3 regions of the Paenibacillus sp. FSL R7-0216 genome follow, and region 2 is predicted to be linked to each of the others. Evidence: riboswitches for the same ligand, from Rfam matches in the RefSeq annotation. Region 2 holds a riboswitch; each other region holds the start of a gene.

What was found. A riboswitch is a leader RNA that binds a small molecule or an ion and turns the genes downstream of it on or off. The one in region 2 is predicted to bind cyclic di-AMP.
Region 1: another riboswitch for cyclic di-AMP. It lies ahead of MKZ15_RS18425 (hypothetical protein); the one in region 2 lies ahead of MKZ15_RS12245 (3D domain-containing protein).
Region 3: another riboswitch for cyclic di-AMP. It lies ahead of MKZ15_RS01965 (APC family permease); the one in region 2 lies ahead of MKZ15_RS12245 (3D domain-containing protein).

Annotation. Positions count from the first base shown of each region.
Region 1 is NZ_CP150222.1:4,026,473-4,032,638, reverse strand. It holds cyclic di-AMP (ydaO/yuaA leader) riboswitch at 236-415, shown strand; cyclic di-AMP (ydaO/yuaA leader) riboswitch at 524-699, shown strand; gene MKZ15_RS18425 (hypothetical protein) at 817-1,218, shown strand; gene MKZ15_RS18420 (hypothetical protein) at 1,237-1,344, shown strand; gene kdpA (potassium-transporting ATPase subunit KdpA) at 1,453-3,123, shown strand; gene kdpB (potassium-transporting ATPase subunit KdpB) at 3,152-5,179, shown strand; gene kdpC (potassium-transporting ATPase subunit KdpC) at 5,204-5,773, shown strand; gene MKZ15_RS18400 (histidine kinase) at 5,842-6,166, shown strand, end outside.
Region 2 is NZ_CP150222.1:2,712,671-2,718,836, reverse strand. It holds gene MKZ15_RS12265 (alpha-glycosidase) at 1-1,143, opposite strand, end outside; gene MKZ15_RS12260 (transporter substrate-binding domain-containing protein) at 1,421-2,272, shown strand; gene MKZ15_RS12255 (amino acid ABC transporter permease) at 2,369-3,031, shown strand; gene MKZ15_RS12250 (amino acid ABC transporter ATP-binding protein) at 3,018-3,740, shown strand; cyclic di-AMP (ydaO/yuaA leader) riboswitch at 3,938-4,106, shown strand; gene MKZ15_RS12245 (3D domain-containing protein) at 4,114-4,815, shown strand; gene MKZ15_RS12240 (polysaccharide deacetylase family protein) at 4,866-5,693, opposite strand; gene MKZ15_RS12235 (dihydroorotate dehydrogenase electron transfer subunit) at 5,885-6,166, shown strand, end outside.
Region 3 is NZ_CP150222.1:444,929-451,094, reverse strand. It holds gene MKZ15_RS01975 (PTS fructose transporter subunit IIABC) at 1-1,389, shown strand, start outside; gene pyk (pyruvate kinase) at 1,435-2,850, opposite strand; gene MKZ15_RS01965 (APC family permease) at 2,907-4,724, opposite strand; cyclic di-AMP (ydaO/yuaA leader) riboswitch at 4,883-5,058, opposite strand; gene MKZ15_RS01960 (metalloregulator ArsR/SmtB family transcription factor) at 5,320-5,652, shown strand; gene MKZ15_RS01955 (DsrE family protein) at 5,708-6,052, opposite strand; gene MKZ15_RS01950 (beta-eliminating lyase-related protein) at 6,049-6,166, opposite strand, start outside.

The DNA of each region.
Region 1 (6,166 bases), 1.3 Mb from region 2:
GCTTAGTTTATCTGCGCAAAATCGTAGCAGAGACTGGGGCGGAGGACAAGTCCTAGCCGGATTTCAAGTAAGGGTCTGCGATAGAGGTAATCGTAGAGAAAGGCGTTTTTTATCCTTTGAAAACGCTAAAAACGACGAAATTATAAGGTTTTTCATCTCAAATTTGCGTTTGGTCCAGCTTTACAAAGAACAAGCGCAAGCGTAATATTCGACTCATGAAATGATTCCAATAAAACAATCAGTATCGCTTAATTTCCGATCAGGAAAACGGGGGAACCAATGATCGCTGCCGATGTGAGAGTCGGCGGAACGGTCCGGGGTGAATCTCCTGCGGCAGGCGCTTGCCGCAGGAGTAGGGCGACTCTCACCGCCCGAATCCGACAGCTAACCTCGTCAGCGAAGGGAGAGAGGATGATGGACTTGTCATGGCGAGCCACAGGGATATCCTCTGTGGTTTTCTTATGCCTATTCATGAAAGGGAAGAAAGTGTTACATTAACAATTAAGAAGAAAATTAACAATCTATTTGCATCACACTGAATCCTTCCGATGCGAAGGAACGGGGGACCCATTCGGGCGGAGCGCAGGTCGCGCTTACCGCCTATGGGGCGAATCCTGGCGATAGTTGCGTATCGCGAGGTAGGGCGTCTCTCGCGCCCGAGCCCGTCAGCTAACCTCGTAAGTGCAGACGAGAGAGGAAACCTTATAGCGCGATTCCTAAAGCATAGAATACATTCATGCTGGAAGCCCGCGAAGATTCCCTCTTCCCAGGCTTCTTTTTTGATGCCTAATTTCTGAATCAGGAGGAATACAAGAAGTGGGCACTTTTGAATACGCGCTGGTGACGCTTACGAATCCATTGGCGGTAGATTTCATCAGAACGATGAAGTACCGCGAAATCCCGTTTGCACTGATGGTCAACAATGATAGAAGCCGCCAGGAGGCGATAGACCGTGGGATAGAGCACGTCATTCTAGTGGATACTACTAAACGCAAAAACAAGGTCGTACCTGATATCCCCATCGGGACGGTGTATATCTTCGAAGAATCTCTGACACTAACCTGCCGATATTTGCAATTCTGCCGTCCATGGACGTCGAAGCCGATTTATGTCATTACGCAAAAGATGCATCCTGGCGCGGTTTATAAAAAGCTTGGCGCTAACTATGTGATTTATACGAAGGGAAAAGACGTATCGTTTATTCTGCACAATGAGTAAAGGAGGATCCGATCGACGATGATGGACATTTTCATGATCGGCTTAATTATCGTTATGGTTTGCATGATGGCAGGTCTGGCAACTTGGGCTTCCAAAGCGATTTCGGAGGGTGGAGATCAGCGATGATGTGGGGACTTGGCATCTTAATCGTGGCGGTTTTTGTTTATTTGGGGTATGCGCTGCTGAACCCGGAGAAGTTTTAACATTTGCCTTTCGGAGGGATAAGACGTGACTATCTACAGTTGGATTGCCATACTCGTTACTTTGGGCCTCGCGGTAATCGTCGCCAGACCGGCCGGTCTATACTTGGCCAAAGCGTTTGACTATGAAAAGAACGGTCTGGACCGGTGGTTCGGACCTGTTGAAGGAGTAATATTCCGTGCCAGCGGCATCCGTCAGGAGAATCAGACCTGGAAGAAGTATGCTTTATCCGCGGTGCTGAGCAATTTGGCGATGATGCTGATCGTCTATCTGATTTTTCGGCTGCAAGGGTTCCTGCCGCTGAATCCGAGCGGGGTTTCAAACATGGAGCCGACGCTCGCCTTCAATACGGTGATTGCCTTCATGACCAATACGGATCTGCAGCATTACAGCGGGGAAAGCGGACTGTCTTACCTTTCGCAGATGATCGGGATCGTATTCATGATGTTCACTTCGACGGCGACCGGCGTCGCCGCGGCGATGGCATTTATTCGCGGCTTGGCCGGCAAACCGATCGGCAGTTTCTTCGTGGATCTGGTTCGTGCGATCACCCGGGTTCTGCTGCCGGTATCGTTCATTTCGGCTTTAATATTCGTAGCGTTGGGCGTACCGCAAACTATGGCATCAACGGCGATCGCCCACACCCTTCAGGGGACAGAGCAACCTATCGCCCGGGGGCCGATTGCCTCGTTCTTGTCGATTAAGCAGTTCGGCAACAACGGCGGCGGATTCGTGGGCGTGAACTCGGCCCATCCGTTTGAAAATCCGGGGGGATTCAGCAATATGCTGCAAATCCTATTGATGATGCTGATCGGGACTTCCCTTCCTTTCGCTTATGGGAAAATGGTCGGGAATGCCAAACAAGGCCGGGTGTTGTTCGTATCGATGCTGATGATGTTCATCGTCATGCTTGGCGTATTGCTTTCGGCCGAAAGCGCCGGCAATCCGGCATTCAACGCCCTTGGCATCGCGCATGGCCAAGGCAGCATGGAGGGCAAGGAGGTTCGTTTTGGCCTAGCCCAGTCGGCCTTGTTCGCGACGGTCACAACCGCGACGGAGACGGGAGCGGTCAATACGATGCACGATACGCTGACGCCGATCGGCGGGCTGGTTCCGCTGGCGAACATGATGCTGAATACGGTCTTCGGCGGAGCGGGCGTCGGAATCATGAACGTGTTGATGTATGCGATGATTGCGGTGTTCTTGTCCGGTCTGATGGTTGGGCGCACGCCGGAATTTCTCGGCAAGAAGCTCGAAGGCAAAGAGATGAAGCTGATCGCCGTTAATTTGCTGGTTACCCCGTTCCTGATACTGGCACCCACCGCTCTGGCTTTGTTGGCTTACCCGGATACGATATCCAATTCCGGTTTCCACGGCTTAACGCAAGCGATGTATGAATTTACTTCGTCCGCGAACAACAACGGCTCGGGTTTCGAAGGGCTTGGCGATAATACGCCGTTCTGGAACATCGCCACGGGCGTCGTGATGTTCTTGGGCCGCTATTTCTCGATCGTCGTCTTGCTGGCGGTGGCGGGCTCCTTGGCCGCCAAGAAATCGGTACCCGTCACGAGCGGCACGTTCCGTACGGATACGGCTCTGTTCGGCGGCGTCTTTCTCATCATTGTGATCCTCGTCGGCGCGTTGACTTACTTCCCGGCTCTCGTATTGGGGCCGATCGCCGAGCATCTGACTTTACTGCCATAGGTTGAAAGAAAGAAGGAGTGGAACGGACATGCGTAACAAGAAAACGATGTTATCTCGCACGATCGTCAGTCATGCGGTCAAGGAATCGTTTATGAAGCTGGATCCAAGGCTGATGGTCCGTAACCCGATCATGTTCGTGGTCGAACTCGGATTTCTCATCACGTTGATATTGATATTTGTGCCCGATGCCTTCGGTGGCGGGGTGTCGCGCGGGTTCAATTTGACGGTATCGCTGATTTTGCTCGTGACCGTGCTGTTCGCGAATTTCGCGGAGGCTCTCGCGGAGGGGCGCGGCAAGGCACAAGCGGATTCGCTTAAACAAACGAAGAAAGAAATCACGGCCAATAAACTCGTGGGCCAGCAAGTGAAGCAAGTTCCTTCGACCGAGCTGCGCAAAGGAGACCTCGTCATCGTTTCCCAAAGCGAAATGATTCCGGGGGACGGCGAAGTGGTGGAGGGACTGGCTTCTGTCGACGAGTCGGCCATCACCGGCGAATCGGCGCCGGTGATCAAGGAGGCCGGCGGAGACTTCAGTTCCGTAACCGGCGGCACGAAGGTGATCAGCGACCAAATCAAGGTGAGGATCTCCAGTGACCCCGGCGAGTCCTTCCTCGACCGGATGATCTCGTTGGTCGAAGGGGCGAAACGCCAAAAGACGCCGAACGAAATCGCATTGAATACCGTTTTGATTAGCTTGACCTTGATCTTCTTGATCGTGGTGGTCACGCTGCCGTTCTTTGGGAATTACCTGGGTATCCGGATCGAAGTCCCCATATTGATCGCCTTGCTGGTTTGCTTGATACCAACGACCATCGGCGGCTTGCTGTCGGCCATCGGGATTGCGGGAATGGATCGCGTAACGCAATTCAACGTCCTGGCGATGTCCGGGAAAGCCGTCGAAGCGGCCGGGGACATCAATACGATTATATTGGATAAAACCGGGACGATCACGTACGGGAACCGGATGGCCAGCGAATTTGTGCCGGTTGGCGGGGCAGGCCTGGCGGATGTCTCCGCCTGGGCGGCGATCAGTTCCGTCAAGGATGATACGCCGGAGGGGCGTTCGGTGTTGGAGTTGATGAGAAAACAAGGCTTGGGTTATGACGCTGGCCTTGCGGACGGCGGGGAATTCATTGATTTCAAAGCGGAAACCCGGATGAGCGGCATCGATTTGCGGGACGGCCGGAAGGTACGGAAAGGGGCGGTGGATGCCGTCAAGAAATGGGTCATCGCCCAAGGCGGGCAAATCCCCGACGATCTAGATCTAAACAGCGATGCGATTGCGACGGCGGGGGGCACTCCATTAGCGGTAGCGGTCGATCACTTCGTCTACGGTCTGATTTATTTGAAGGATACCGTGAAACCCGGGATGCGGGAGCGGTTCGAACAGATGCGGGAGATGGGGATTAAAACGATCATGTGCACGGGCGATAACCCGCTTACGGCAGCGACGATCGCGCGGGAGGCCGGCGTGGACGGCTATATCGCGGAGAGCAAGCCGGAGGATAAGATCGCTGTCATCCGTAAGGAGCAAGCCGAAGGAAAGCTTGTGGCGATGACGGGCGACGGGACGAACGATGCCCCGGCGCTGGCCCAAGCGGATGTCGGAATCGCCATGAACAGCGGCACCGTAGCCGCGAAGGAAGCAGCCAATATGGTCGATCTGGACTCCGACCCGTCGAAGATCATCGAGGTCGTGTCGATCGGCAAACAGCTGCTGATGACCCGCGGCGCCTTAACCACGTTCAGCATCGCCAATGACGTTGCCAAGTATTTTGCGATTATCCCGGCCATGTTTATGCTGGCGATTCCCGAGATGGGGGTTCTCAATGTCATGCGGCTAGGTTCTCCCGATTCGGCGATCATCTCGGCGTTGATTTTTAACGCAATCATTATTCCGCTGTTGATCCCGCTCGCCATGAAAGGGATTGCTTACAAGCCGATGAGTTCCTCCAAGCTGCTGGCGCGCAATCTGTTCATTTACGGAGTAGGCGGCGTGATTGCTCCGTTTGCGGGGATCAAAATCATCGATATGCTTGTCCACTTATGGATTTGATATTTCTTGAAGGGATGGTAAGCCATGCGAACGATTTGGATGATGCTGCGCGCCAGCGTCGTGTTGATGGCGGTAATTTTGCTGTATCAGTTGGCGGTGCTGGGGATTGCCCAGGCGGCAATGCCGGATAAGGCAAATGGAAGCCTGATTTATAATGAAAGCCAAGAAGTCGTCGGCTCGCGGCTGATTGGCCAAAGCTTTACGGATCCTTCGTTTTTTCACGGTCGGGTGTCCAGCATCGAATATGACGCGGGGGCCTCGGGAACGCCAAACTATGCGCCGTCCAACCCGGATCTGCTTCAACGGATGACGGACGCGGTGGAAGCATGGAAGCAAGAAAATCCGAAGGTCCCGTTGAACGAGCTGCCGATCGACTTGATCACGAACTCCGGTTCGGGCCTTGATCCGGAGATCAGTCCGGAAGCGGCCCGAGCGCAAATCCCGCGAGTCAGCCAAGCCACGGGAATCGCAGCGGAAGAACTGGAACGGATGGTCCGAGACCATACCCGGGGACGGGATCTCGGGTTTTTAGGCGAACCGGGAGTGAACGTTTTGCAGCTCAATATCGAAGTTCAGCAAAGAATTGCGCAATAACCAATCCCCTGCTTGAAAAGCGATTTTCAAGCAGGGATCTTACGTTTTGCGGTGGGGGGCATTGCATTTTGCAAAGCTTTAAACGAAAATCGCCCGAAGAAATCCTAAAGTCGATTTACGAGCTGCATCGGGGGCGCTTGAAGGTGTATGTTGGAGCCGTCAACGGATCGGGAAAAACGTACCACATGCTGAGAGAAGGGCAAATGCTGAAGGCGGAGGGCATCGACGTGGTCATATGCGCCGTATCGACGCTTCAAAGGCCGGAGACCGTGGAGCAATTGGCTGGGTTGGAGCGGGTTCCCAGCATCCACTGGAAGCAGGATGGTATGGAGAAAAAGGATTTGAATCTCGACGCCTTGGTTCGACGCAACCCGGAGGTGGTGCTGGTAGACG
Region 2 (6,166 bases):
TTCTAGCACTTTATCGGCAAACGGGTAATTCATCACGGAATCGAATTGATCTCCCAGCAGCCAATTCAACGAATCGCTCCACACTTCTCCGATCAGATAAGCCTCCGGATTCGCTTGTTTCACGATTTGCCGAAATTCGCGCCAAAACGGATGATCGATTTCATTCGCTACATCCAGCCGCCAACCATCTAATTTGATTTCCTTAATCCAATATTCGGCGACGCCTAGCAAATAATTTTTCAAATCAGGGTTGGCCGTATTAAATTTTGGCATATTGGGAAAAAAACCAAACGTATCATAAGTAGGTACCCCGTTTTCTACTTTTACCGGGAAGCGGTTTACGTGAAACCAGCCGGAATAGGGCGAAGCTTCGCCGTTTTTGAGCACATCTTGAAACGGAGGGAAATGCTCGCCGCAATGATTAAATACCGCGTCCAGCACAACCCGAATTCCTCTTTCGTGACAACGCTCCACCAGGGTTTTCAGCAAAGCATTGTCGCCGAAGTGAGGATCAATCTGCTTGTAATCCACAATATCGTATTTATGATTGGAGGGCGCCGTAAACAGAGGGGTCAGGTAAAGCGCCGTGACGCCTAAATCCGTTAAATCGTCCAAATGGTCGATGATCCCTTGCAAGTCTCCGCCAAAGTAATTATCACGGGTTGGCTTGCCTCCCCAAGCCTCAACCGGTTTCGGATCATTGGACGGATCTCCATTGGCGAACCGCTCCGGCATGATCTGATAAAAAACGGCCTGCTTCGCCCATTCCGGTACCCTGACCACTTCAATTTCGTGGATATACGGGAACTCGAAGCATTCGCCGGGCGGATGGGGGGCCTCCGATTGAATTCCTGCGTCCAGCAGGTATACCGTTTCCGTCCCGGCGGTGAGCTTAAAGGCATAGGAAAGGCGTTTATATTTGGGACGCACAGCAACCTCCCAATAGTCGAACATGCGGTCATGAGCCGCTTTTTCCATCGGCAGTTCCTGGTAAGTTCCCGCCCAGTCGTATTTGTCCCCGGTCATCGCGTAAACCTGTTCAACATCATCCCGTTTGGTCCGGATGCGGAGGTGGATCGTCATGGGGTCGTAAGCATAAGCCCATTTATCTCGGGGAACGTGGTAGAGCGCTTCAAGCAGCACGGTTTGGCGCCTCCTCTCGTGAATACTCGTGATCGATCGTTATAGAGTTCATTATTCCCAAACGGGATGCGGAGCATGAACCCGAAGCGAAACATAAATATTCAAGAAATTGACCAAAGTATGATAAATGGGAATCTCTAGGGACGACTTAAGTCGGAACTGTGAAAATATGATGAATGCTATGAAAATTGTTTTGCATATATATGCATTCTGATTTATAATTAGCCCAGTAATCATCTTAGAACGAAAATATCGAAGCAGAACAGGAGAGAGATCCATGAAAAAATGGGGCATGTTATTCATAGCAGTCATGATGGTAACTTTGGTGCTGGCCGCTTGCGGTCAGGAAAAAAATAACAGCGGGAACACGGCGAACAACGCCGGTCAAGCCGCGAACCAAAACGAAACCCAAGCGGGCGGAGAACAAACCGAACCGGCTAAGAAGCTGGTCGTCGGCATGAGCGCTGACTTCCCGCCGTACGAGTTCCACATTAAGAATGACAAAGGCGAAGACGAAATCGTTGGTTTTGACGTCGAGATCGCCAAAGAAATCGCTAAGGATATGGGCGCTGAGCTTGAGATCAAAGACTTGAAATTCGACACCCTGCTGAATGAGCTGTCGAGTGGACGCGTTGATCTCGTCATCTCGGGGTTGAGCCCGACTCCAGAACGTGCCGAACAAATCGATATGTCGAAAATTTACTACAAAGCCGAGCAGGCTGTTGTGACCCGTGAAGCGGACAAAGATAAATTCAACACGATGGAATCGCTGGAAGGCGCTAAAATCGGCGTTCAGCAAGGTTCCATTCAAGAAGATATGGCTAAAGAAATCCCGAACGCTCAATTGACTTCGCTGGGTAAAATCAACGATATCATTATGCAGCTAAACACAAACCGTGTTGATGCAGCCATTCTGGAAGGACCGGTTGCTGAATCGTTCGTGAAGAACGTGAAAGGCCTGGTGATCACGGATGCCAAACCGGTGACTGAAGATGATGGTTACGTGATCGGCATCAAGAAAGGCAACCAGGAGCTGTTGGATCAAGTGAATACAACGCTCGATCGCTTGATTAGCGCTGGCAGCATCGATCAATTCGTTGCCGAAGCGAGCGCGCTGGCCGAGAAATAATCACGGTATCCATCTGCAGAAAATAGCGAAGCCATTTCGCTATTTTCTGTTTTTTTGCGTAAGGGTTTGAGGTAAAGGAGGAGGAAGAAAGGCGTTATGGACTTAATATCGATGTTTATGGAATACCGCAGTTACTTCTTGGCAGGTGTCCAGTATACGCTGCTCTTGGCAGCAATAAGCGTATTTTGCGGCTTTATTCTTGGTTTACTCATCGCGTTGATACGGATGTCGCCTTGGGGAATCGTGCGGTTTCTCGGTCATGCCTGGGTCGAATTTCTGCGCGGCACGCCGATGATGGTTCAGCTCTTGATTATTCACTACGGATTTGCGTTTGTGTTTGACGTGAACTTCACGCCGATACAATCCGGGGCGATTACGTTGTCGATTAACAGTTCCGCCTATCTGGCGGAGATTTTCCGAGCCGGCATCCAAGGCGTCGACCGCGGACAAGGGGAAGCGGCACGTTCCCTGGGGATGACGAAAGGGATGGCCATGCGCCATATCATTATTCCGCAAGCGATCAAATCGGTGCTTCCCGCGATCGGCAATGAATTTATCACCATCATTAAAGAATCGTCGATCGTTTCGATTATCGGTACGGCCGAGCTCATTTATCAAGCGCAATCGGTCGTCACGATCACGTACGACGGGATGACGCCTTATCTGATCATCGCCATCATGTACTTTATTCTGACATTCACGCTGTCCCGTATTTTGAGCGTGTTCGAAAGGAAGTTGAAGACCAGTGATCACCGTTAAAGGCTTGCATAAAAAATTCGGTCAACTGCATATTTTGCGCGGAATCGACCTAGAAATCTCCAAAGGGGAAGTCGTCGTCGTGATCGGTCCCAGCGGATCGGGAAAAAGTACCTTCCTCCGTTGTCTGAATCTGCTCGAGGTTCCGACCGAAGGCGAGATTACGTTTGAAGGCGCGTCGATCACCGGCAAGAGACACGACATTAATAAAACCCGCGAGAAAATGGGGATGGTGTTCCAGCATTTTAACCTGTTTCCGCACAAAACCGTGATCAACAACATTACGCTAGCTCCGATTCGCGTGAGAAAACTCGACAAGAGCAAGGCGGAAGCGATCGCGATGGATCTGCTTCACACCGTGGGCTTGGAAGATAAGCGGGACGTATATCCGGCCCAGTTGTCCGGGGGCCAGAAGCAACGGATTGCGATTGCTCGCGCGCTGGCCATGGAACCGCATGTCATGCTATTTGACGAGCCGACATCGGCGTTGGACCCGGAAATGGTCGGGGAGGTGCTCGATGTCATGAAGAACCTGGCGGAACGGGGCATGACGATGGTTATCGTTACACACGAGATGGGGTTTGCCCGTGAGGTTGGCGACCGTATCCTGTTTATGGATCAAGGCGTGATCCTCGAGCAGGGAACGCCGCAAGAGGTGTTTGGATCGCCGCAGAATCAGCGGACCAAAGATTTCCTGAGCAAGGTTCTCTAAGAGGTTGTTCAAAATAAGACGCAATAGACCGTCCGAAAAGATAGATTCGGGCGGTCCTTTTTTTGCCTTTTTGCTGCCGAACATATGATCTTTTTTAACATTACGTTTACGATTGGACACAAAAATGTAACCCGTCCTATCAAGGTTTTGAGCCATTTGGTGAGAATTACCTGAGCTTCTGGTTACAAAATTGTGATATATTCAATAAGCCGAAACCTTACTTCAAGGTGCGGGGGACGAAAGCTGATAACGAACCAGGGTGAACCGAATTCGTTTCTTGGGGTGAAGCGCGTCAATGGATGCGCCGGGAACGTTCCTTTTTTCCGAATCCGACAACTAACTCCGCAGGCGCAGTAAAAAGGAGGGCAATTCATTGAAAAGTCGCATTTGGTCTAAAATAGCAGCATCGGCGTTGATCGCCGCAAGTTTGACGATTACCCTGCAGACGGCTTCCGTCCATGCAGACGCGGTACATAAAGCCGTGGAGGGAGACACCTTTTATCTTCTTGCCAAACAATACGGCGTGGAATTGAACAAGCTGATCGCCGCAAATCCAACCATTAATCCGCAGAATATATACGGTGGCTTGAACATCACCATTCCGGGGGGAGAAACCCGCGCATTGGCTTTGGCTTCCGCCGCACCGGCTAAACAGGAGGTTGTGCCGGCCGCAACTTCGACGACAGCTGTCGCATCCAAGCTGAAGGTGATGTCTAACGACAACGTCGTTGAGGCTTGGGGAAAAACGTTTACTTACTCGCAAACTATTAATGTGAAAGCCTCGGCATATACCGCGTCGGCAAGCGAAAATGGAAAATGGGGCGCGGTAGACTACTTTGGCAACCCGCTGAAGCTCGGCACTATCGCCGTTGACCCGAAGGTCATCCCGATGGGCACGAAAGTCCTGGTAACCGGACACAGCCATGATGGCTTGCCGGATCAAGCGTTTGTGGCTACAGCCAGCGATCAGGGCGGTGCGATTAAAGGGAACCGCATTGATATCTTTATTCCGGGGAGCACAACTGCCGCGAAAGCATTCGGCTATCAAGACGTTACCCTGTACGTACTGAAATAGGACACGATCACAAGCAAGAGAGCTCCCTCAGACGAGGGAGCTCTTTTGCGTTAGCGATATTTGGTTGTTTGCAGAAGCTCGGCCAGATCGACGAAATGATAACCTTGCGCCTGCAACGTGTCGATAATCTCCGGCAGAGCTTGAATCGTACCGTTCAGATTGGATCCGACACCGCCGCCCGAATGCTGAAGGATAATTGAGCCAGGACCCGCGGTATCAATCACGTTTGATTTAACCTTGTTTTTGTCGATGCCTTTCCAATCTTGCGAATCTACATTCCAATTGACGAGGGTATAGCCGTTTTTCTTTGCCCACTGCACCTGTTCCTCCCTAATCTCCCCATAAGGCGGGCGGATGAGCTTGGGGCGGTAGCCTACGGAATTTTGGATAATTTTCTCCGTACGCAGGATTTCCGTTTGAAATTGTTTGACGGAGCGCTTGCGGAAATTCGGATGACTGAAGGAGTGATTGCCGATGAGATGCCCCTCTTGATGGATCCGTTGCATCAACTTGGGAAATTTCTTAGCCCGTACTCCGACCACGAAGAAGGTTGCCTTGATCCCTTTACGATGAAGCACATCGAGAATTTGTGGCGTAAATCGTGGATCAGGACCGTCATCGAAGGTCAGGGCGATCTGTTTCACTTCCGGACCTCGGAATTTGAAGGTCTCCGAATATTTGCGTCGCAGCTCGCTTAGATCTACTGGTTTGGCGTCCACAGGTGCCGCCTTGTTCTCTTTCAGATCTCCTTTATCCGACTGACTCCTTGTTTCATGAACAACTGAGGAGGCATGAACAGTCTGAAGCCCGGAGCCGCTGTAAATAAATAGAGAAGCGGCCATGCACAAGAATAGTGCTCTCTTAAGCTGGATAAGCAAGGTTAGTCCTCCTTCATTCCCATACTGTACCTAAGATGTAGTATTCCCTAACTGTTGCAGAAAATGAATGAAAACGATAAAAAAACAGCAGTTATGGAAACCAATATGCGGTTGTGAGATAAATCACAGACGTTCTTGGCGAAAAATTGCATCCTTTGATGAAGCATAAATGAGAGGGATGTGATAGATTCGTGGCAACTGTAGTGGCCAACCAAGAAGTCGCGCATGGGGTGTTCAAGCTCACAGTGCAAGGGAAGTTCACGGGGAAAATGGGGCAATTTTATATGCTGCGCGCCGGGGATCAATATCCTTTGCTCTCCCGTCCGATTAGCATCTTTGATCTCAAAGAGGACCAAATCGAGTTCCTGGTTCTGGTTGCGGGGGAAGGAACCGCACGTTTATCCGGACTGAAGCCTGGGGATTCATTAACACTGGACGGTCCGTTTGGCAACGGATTTCCGCCCTTGGAGGGA
Region 3 (6,166 bases), 2.3 Mb from region 2:
GCCTTTAGTATCGCCGACCGGCCCGGCTTAGCTCCCGGGATCATTGGCGGTTATATCGCCGCAAACGGCAGTTTCTACGGCAGTGAAGCCGGAGCCGGGTTCATCGGCGGGATCATCGCCGGTTTCCTGGCCGGTTACGTCGCGCTATGGATCAAGAAGTGGAAGGTGCCGAAGGCCATCAATCCGATCATGCCGATTATCATCATCCCGGTCCTCTCTTCGTTAATCGTCGGTTTGGCTTTCATTTACTTGCTCGGTGGTCCGATCGCTCAGGTATTCGAATCGCTGACGAGCTGGCTTGCCAGCATGCAAGGAGCCAGCTCGATTCTGCTGGCATTGATCCTCGGCGCTATGATCTCCTTCGACATGGGTGGCCCGGTCAACAAGGTTGCGTTCATGTTCGGCTCCGCGATGATCGCGGAGGGCAATTATCAAATCATGGGTCCGATCGCCGTCGCGATCTGTATTCCGCCGATCGGACTGGGTCTGGCCACGTTCTTATTCAAGCGCAAGTTCCATGATGCAGAACGGGAATCGGGGAAGGCCGCCTTTACGATGGGCCTGTTTGGGATTACCGAAGGGGCGATTCCGTTCGCTTCGCAAGATCCGCTGCGCGTCATTCCCAGCATCATGGTCGGCTCGATGGCCGGTTCCGTGATCGCCATGCTGGGCGGCGTCGGCGACCGTGTCGCCCATGGCGGACCGATCGTTGCCGTGCTTGGGGCTGTCGATAATATCCTCATGTTCTTCGTAGCCGTCATCGTTGGCTCCATTGTCACCGCCTTGATGATCAAGCTGCTGAAGAAAGACCAGGTTGAACCTCAATTGGTTGGAGCAAGCGCTGTGGAGGAGGCTGCTCCGGCTATAGAAACACCGCGTCCGGAAGCCGTCCGCCCGGTGAGCACGCCGGTTTCCGAAGTCCATCGCCCGGTGAGTAAACTAACCGATATCATCAGCTTGGATTTAATTGAGCCTTCCCTGTCGGCTTCAACGCGGGACGGGGTCATCGACGAGATGATCGCCATGCTGAACGTTGAAGGCGTACTGACCTCCCCGGCTGAGTTTAAACAGGCCATCCTGAAGCGCGAGGAGGAGAGTTCCACCGGAATCGGAATGAACGTCGCGGTGCCGCACGGGAAATCGGCAGCGGTGCGAAAACCCCGGGTCGTATTCGGGATAAAGCCGGAAGGCGTTGATTGGAGCAGCGCGGACGGTTCGCCCGCGAAGCTGATTTTCATGATCGCCGTCCCCGCCGAGAACAAAGGCAATGAGCATCTAAAGATTCTGCAAATGCTGTCCCGCAAGCTAATGGACGACGGGTTCCGCGAGCAATTGCTGCAAGTAAAATCCAAACAGGAAGCCTATGAGCTCCTGGATCAAGTCCACTAACAAAGAAAGTCCCCCGAGCCGCCAAGGCGGTCCGGGGGATTTTTGTTATACCTGTTGAATTTGGATCAGATTCGTTGTTCCCGCCTGGCCTAACGGTAATCCTGCCGAGAAGACCACGGTGTCGCCGTCCTGGACATAACCCGCTCGGCGGGCGCTGTCGATCGCTGAGGTTAACATCTCATCCGTTGTCGTTACCGGCCCCCCTAAATAAGGGTACACCCCAGACAACAGAATCAACTTGGTCAAGACATGCGGGTGATGGGCAATCGCCAGAATCGGCGCCTCGGGTCGATATTTCGAGACCATCCTGGCAGTAAAGCCGCTTTCGGTGGACGTGATGATCACTTTAGCGCTCAGCTCCAGCGAGGCGCTAACCGCGCCTTGGCTGATCACCTCCGTGATATTGGTGCCGTGCAGCTTTCTTCTCCGATTGAATGCTTCCCGATAGTCGATCATCGATTCGGCCTTGCGCGCGACGGCAGCCATGGTTCGCACCGCTTCTACCGGATATTTCCCTGCGGCAGACTCGCCAGACAACATGACGACGTCGGCTCCCTGCATCACGGCGTTGTAAACATCACTGACTTCCGCGCGCGTCGGCCTTGGATTCACCTGCATCGACTCCAGCATATGGGTGGCGACGATAACCGGTTTGCCTGCCAGATTACACTTATCGATCATTTCTTTCTGCAGCATCGGCACTTCCTCAACCGGAATTTCTACCCCAAGATCGCCGCGCGCCACCATGATTCCATCCGAAGCCTCGATGATATCCTCCAGATCTTGCACGCCTTCCTCATTTTCGATTTTGGAGATGATCTGGACATGTCCTCCATTGTTCTCCTGCAAAATCCGACGAATCTCACGGATATCGTCGCCTTTACGAACAAACGATACGGCGATCATCTCGACCCCGTTCTCCAGGCCAAAATGAATATGCCGAATGTCCCGCTCCGTCACGCCAGGCAGCGTAGTTTTGATCCCAGGCAGATTGACGCCCTTGTTCGGCTTGAGCTTCCCGCCGCTGACGATGCGGCAACGGACTTCCGCCCCCTCGGCCGATATGACGCGCAGCTCGATCAACCCGTCATCGATCAGGATCCGATCATTTGCTTGCACAACCTGGGGCAATTCGGGATAGTTGACCGAGATTTTCGCGGCGTCTCCGGCTAGCGGCTCTGTTGTAAGCACCATCTCTTCTCCGGCAATCAGCTCGCAGAATGGTTCCCGCAATTTCCCGATGCGCACCTCTGGTCCCTTGATATCCATCATAATCGGTACAAAGTTATGCAGTTCTTGCGCGGCTTGCCGCACCCGTTGAATGCGGGCCACATGCTCCTCCAGCTCCCCGTGGGCCATATTCAGTCGGCCGACCGTCATCCCGCCCTTAATCATTTCCTTCAGCACGGAAACTGAGTCGCAGGCGGGGCCTAACGTGCAAATGATTTTTGTCCGCAGCACCTTGAAACCTCCTTAGGTAACGTTTAGGTTAGTATGCGTCAAGCCGCCGAAACGAATTATTTTTGCAGATGGTAAGGAACGGTTGCAATGACAATGTCCTTTTTATTGAATAAATAGGCCCGAAGCAAAAGGCTCGATTGGTTATGCAAAATATTCTGCCACCAGTGCCGGGTAATAAACTGCGGAATCAGGACGGTAATATGGTCGGTTTCTGCAGTTTTCCATTCCACCGTATCGATGAACTTCATGATGGGCCGGATGATGCTGCGGAAGCTGGAACGGAGCGTGATTAACCGAACCCCAGGGTTCCACTCCTCCCACTTCTTCTCCATGCGGTCTATTTCTTCGTCATCAAACCCGACATACACGGCAACAACGTTGTTCGTCAGCGATTTGGCGTAGCTCAACGAGTTCATCACGACGCGAGTGACGCCCGCAACCGGCACGACGATGGTGCTGCCTTTGATGCAGGGTTTTTCCGTATCCATCTGGATTCGAAGCTGGTCGGCAATATTTAAATAATGACGATGAATTTGGTAAAAGATAAACATCACCAGCGGTAAGAAGATAAATACGACCCATATATGCGAAAATTTAGTGATGATGAAGATCAGCGTAATCCCCAGTGTTGTCAGCATCCCAATCGTGTTGATGACAAACCGGAACACCCATCCTTGCGGCTTCAGCTTCAGCCATCGAATCATCATCCCGAGCTGTGACAAGGTGAACGGAATAAATACGCCAACTGCGTATAACGGAATCAAGCTCTCCGTGTTGCCATGGAACCCGAGAACCAGCAACGCCGAAGCCACGCCAAGGAAAATAATCCCGTTCGAAAAACCGAGCCGGTCCCCGCGCACCATAAACGCATGCGGCATGTACTTGTCTTTGGCCAGCATAAACGCCAGCAATGGAAAGGCTGAGTAGGCCGTATTGGCGGCCAGGAACAGGATCAGCGCCGTAATCGCCTGGATGACGTAGTATAAAGCACCCCGGCCGAAGGTCGACTCGGCTATCTGCGAGACAACGGTTGCTTTCGGATCAGGAGCGATACCGTACCAATAGGCCAGCGCACTGATTCCGATAAACATGGTGCAGAGAATGACACCCATCATCACCAGCGTAGCTGCAGCATTACGTTCGGCCGGCTGCTTGAAGTTCGGGATGGCGTTGGAAACCGCCTCAACCCCGGTTAAGGCCGAACAGCCGGAACTGAACGCCTTGAGCAGCAGGAACAGACTAATATCGGAAACCGCCGTCCCCATCTCGGGCACGCTCGCGTGAATTCCACCAGTCAAATATTTAAACAACCCCGACAGGATCAGAACAAAGATGGACGCGACAAACAGATATACCGGAACAGCCAATACGGATGCCGACTCCGTTACCCCTCGAAGATTCATTAGCGTTAATAAGGTGATCATTAGCAGCGCAATCAACACCCGTTGATCATGCAGCGCCGGGAAGGCGGATGTAATGGCATCCGTTCCCGCCGACGAGCTGACCGCCACCGTCAGAACATAATCGACCAGGAGCGAGCCGCCGGCCAGCAAACCTGTCGATCGCCCAAGGTTATCCATCGCCACGATATAAGCCCCGCCCCCGGCGGGGTATGAGAAAATCGTTTGCCGATACGACAAAATCAGAATAAGTAAAAGCCCAAGAACCGCAAACGAGATCGGGATGGAATACCAAACGGCCGAAAATCCCGCCGCCATCAAGACGATCAGAATCTGTTCCGTCCCGTAAGCCACAGACGATAACGCGTCCGAGGACAGTACCGCCAACGCCTTGAGCTTGCTCAGTTTCTCCCCTTCAATTTCGGCACTTTTCATCGGTCTGCCGATCAGTACTCGCTTAATTTTGTTCACCATGGTGATTTCCTCTCTTCTTCCCCTAAATAGCCCTATGTCTCTATCCATTCGTGGTTCTATAGGCTCCCCATTCCCGCAGAGAACAACACAAAAAGGCCGCAGGAAAGTTGGACCTTCCCGCGGCCGCTTTTTTGAAACTCAAGCGAATATCCGCGACAATTCCCTCTTTCGGACGCTTACGGAGTTAGCTGACGGATTCGGGCACGAAAGCAGCCCTACGCTCATAGCCAGGATGGCCAAAACAAGCGATTCACCCCAGAAACGAAGCCTCAAAGCCCCGTTTCGGTTGGTTCCCCCGTTTCTTACTGAATAAAGAATTCAGCGATCAGGTATTTGCCATATAAAAATTACCACTGATGAATCATACTCCCCGCCCTAAAAAGTGTAAAGATGAGTTTAAGGCGGATTGGCAACGAAATGCGATCCGCATTGTCGAGGTAAGCGTATACATCGCTCTTCTACGCTAATTATTTCGTACGGACTTGAAATTACGAGGAAATAAGACGATGGCCGATAGTGACGTGAATTATTCATATTCCCCTACTGGAATATTTGCGGCTAAATAAGTTATACTCGAAACAAGGAAGTGAGACCGATGAACACTGCAACTTTGAGCGCGCTTGCCGAACCCCATCGACTGGAAATGGTTGAACTGCTGCGATACGGCCCCCTAACCGTAGGAGAAATCGCGGATCGGCTCCAAGTCCGGCAGCCGCAGGTATCGAAGCATCTCAAGGTGCTGAATGAAGCCCGCATCGTCGAGGTTCAACCTGTTGCGAATCGCCGGATTTACCGGCTTCGGCCGGAACCCCTGCAGGAGTTGGACGAGTGGATCGCCTCGTTCCGAAACTTGTGGGAAGAGCGGTTTAACCGGCTTGACGAATACTTACAGGAAATTCAAAGCCCGGATCAACAAAAAACACCGTAAGAAAACGGCAAATGCCGTATTTCTTACGGTGTTTCTTTGATGATTTCAGCCGAGATCAAGCCAGCGTCAAGACCTCATATTGCGCAGCCAGTTCCATAAAACGCCCCATACTGGACACCTCGCCAGCTGCGAGTTGATCCTGGATGCCGTAATAGTTAACGCAGGTCCCGCAAGCCAATACCGGCACACCGCGATTCGCCAGCTCCTTCAGGTGCAACGAAGCAAACGACTGCTCCGTTAGGGCAAGAACACCCCGATTTACGCAAAATACCGCCGCCGGAAGCTGCTCCTGTTCCCGCTGCTTCAACAACGTTAGGAACGTTTCCAACAGCTGCACCCCCAGCTCCCGATCACCGTCCCCGAAGCTGTCGGTCGTTAGAAAAATAACTTTTCGGTTCAAAGCGATTCTCCTCTCAGCTTCTGATCGAGCAGTTCAAACGTCAACTGTAGCCGGTCTTTCGGCACCTCGCCATAACGGTCTCCAAGACTCACCTCGAAGGAACAGCCTCCATCC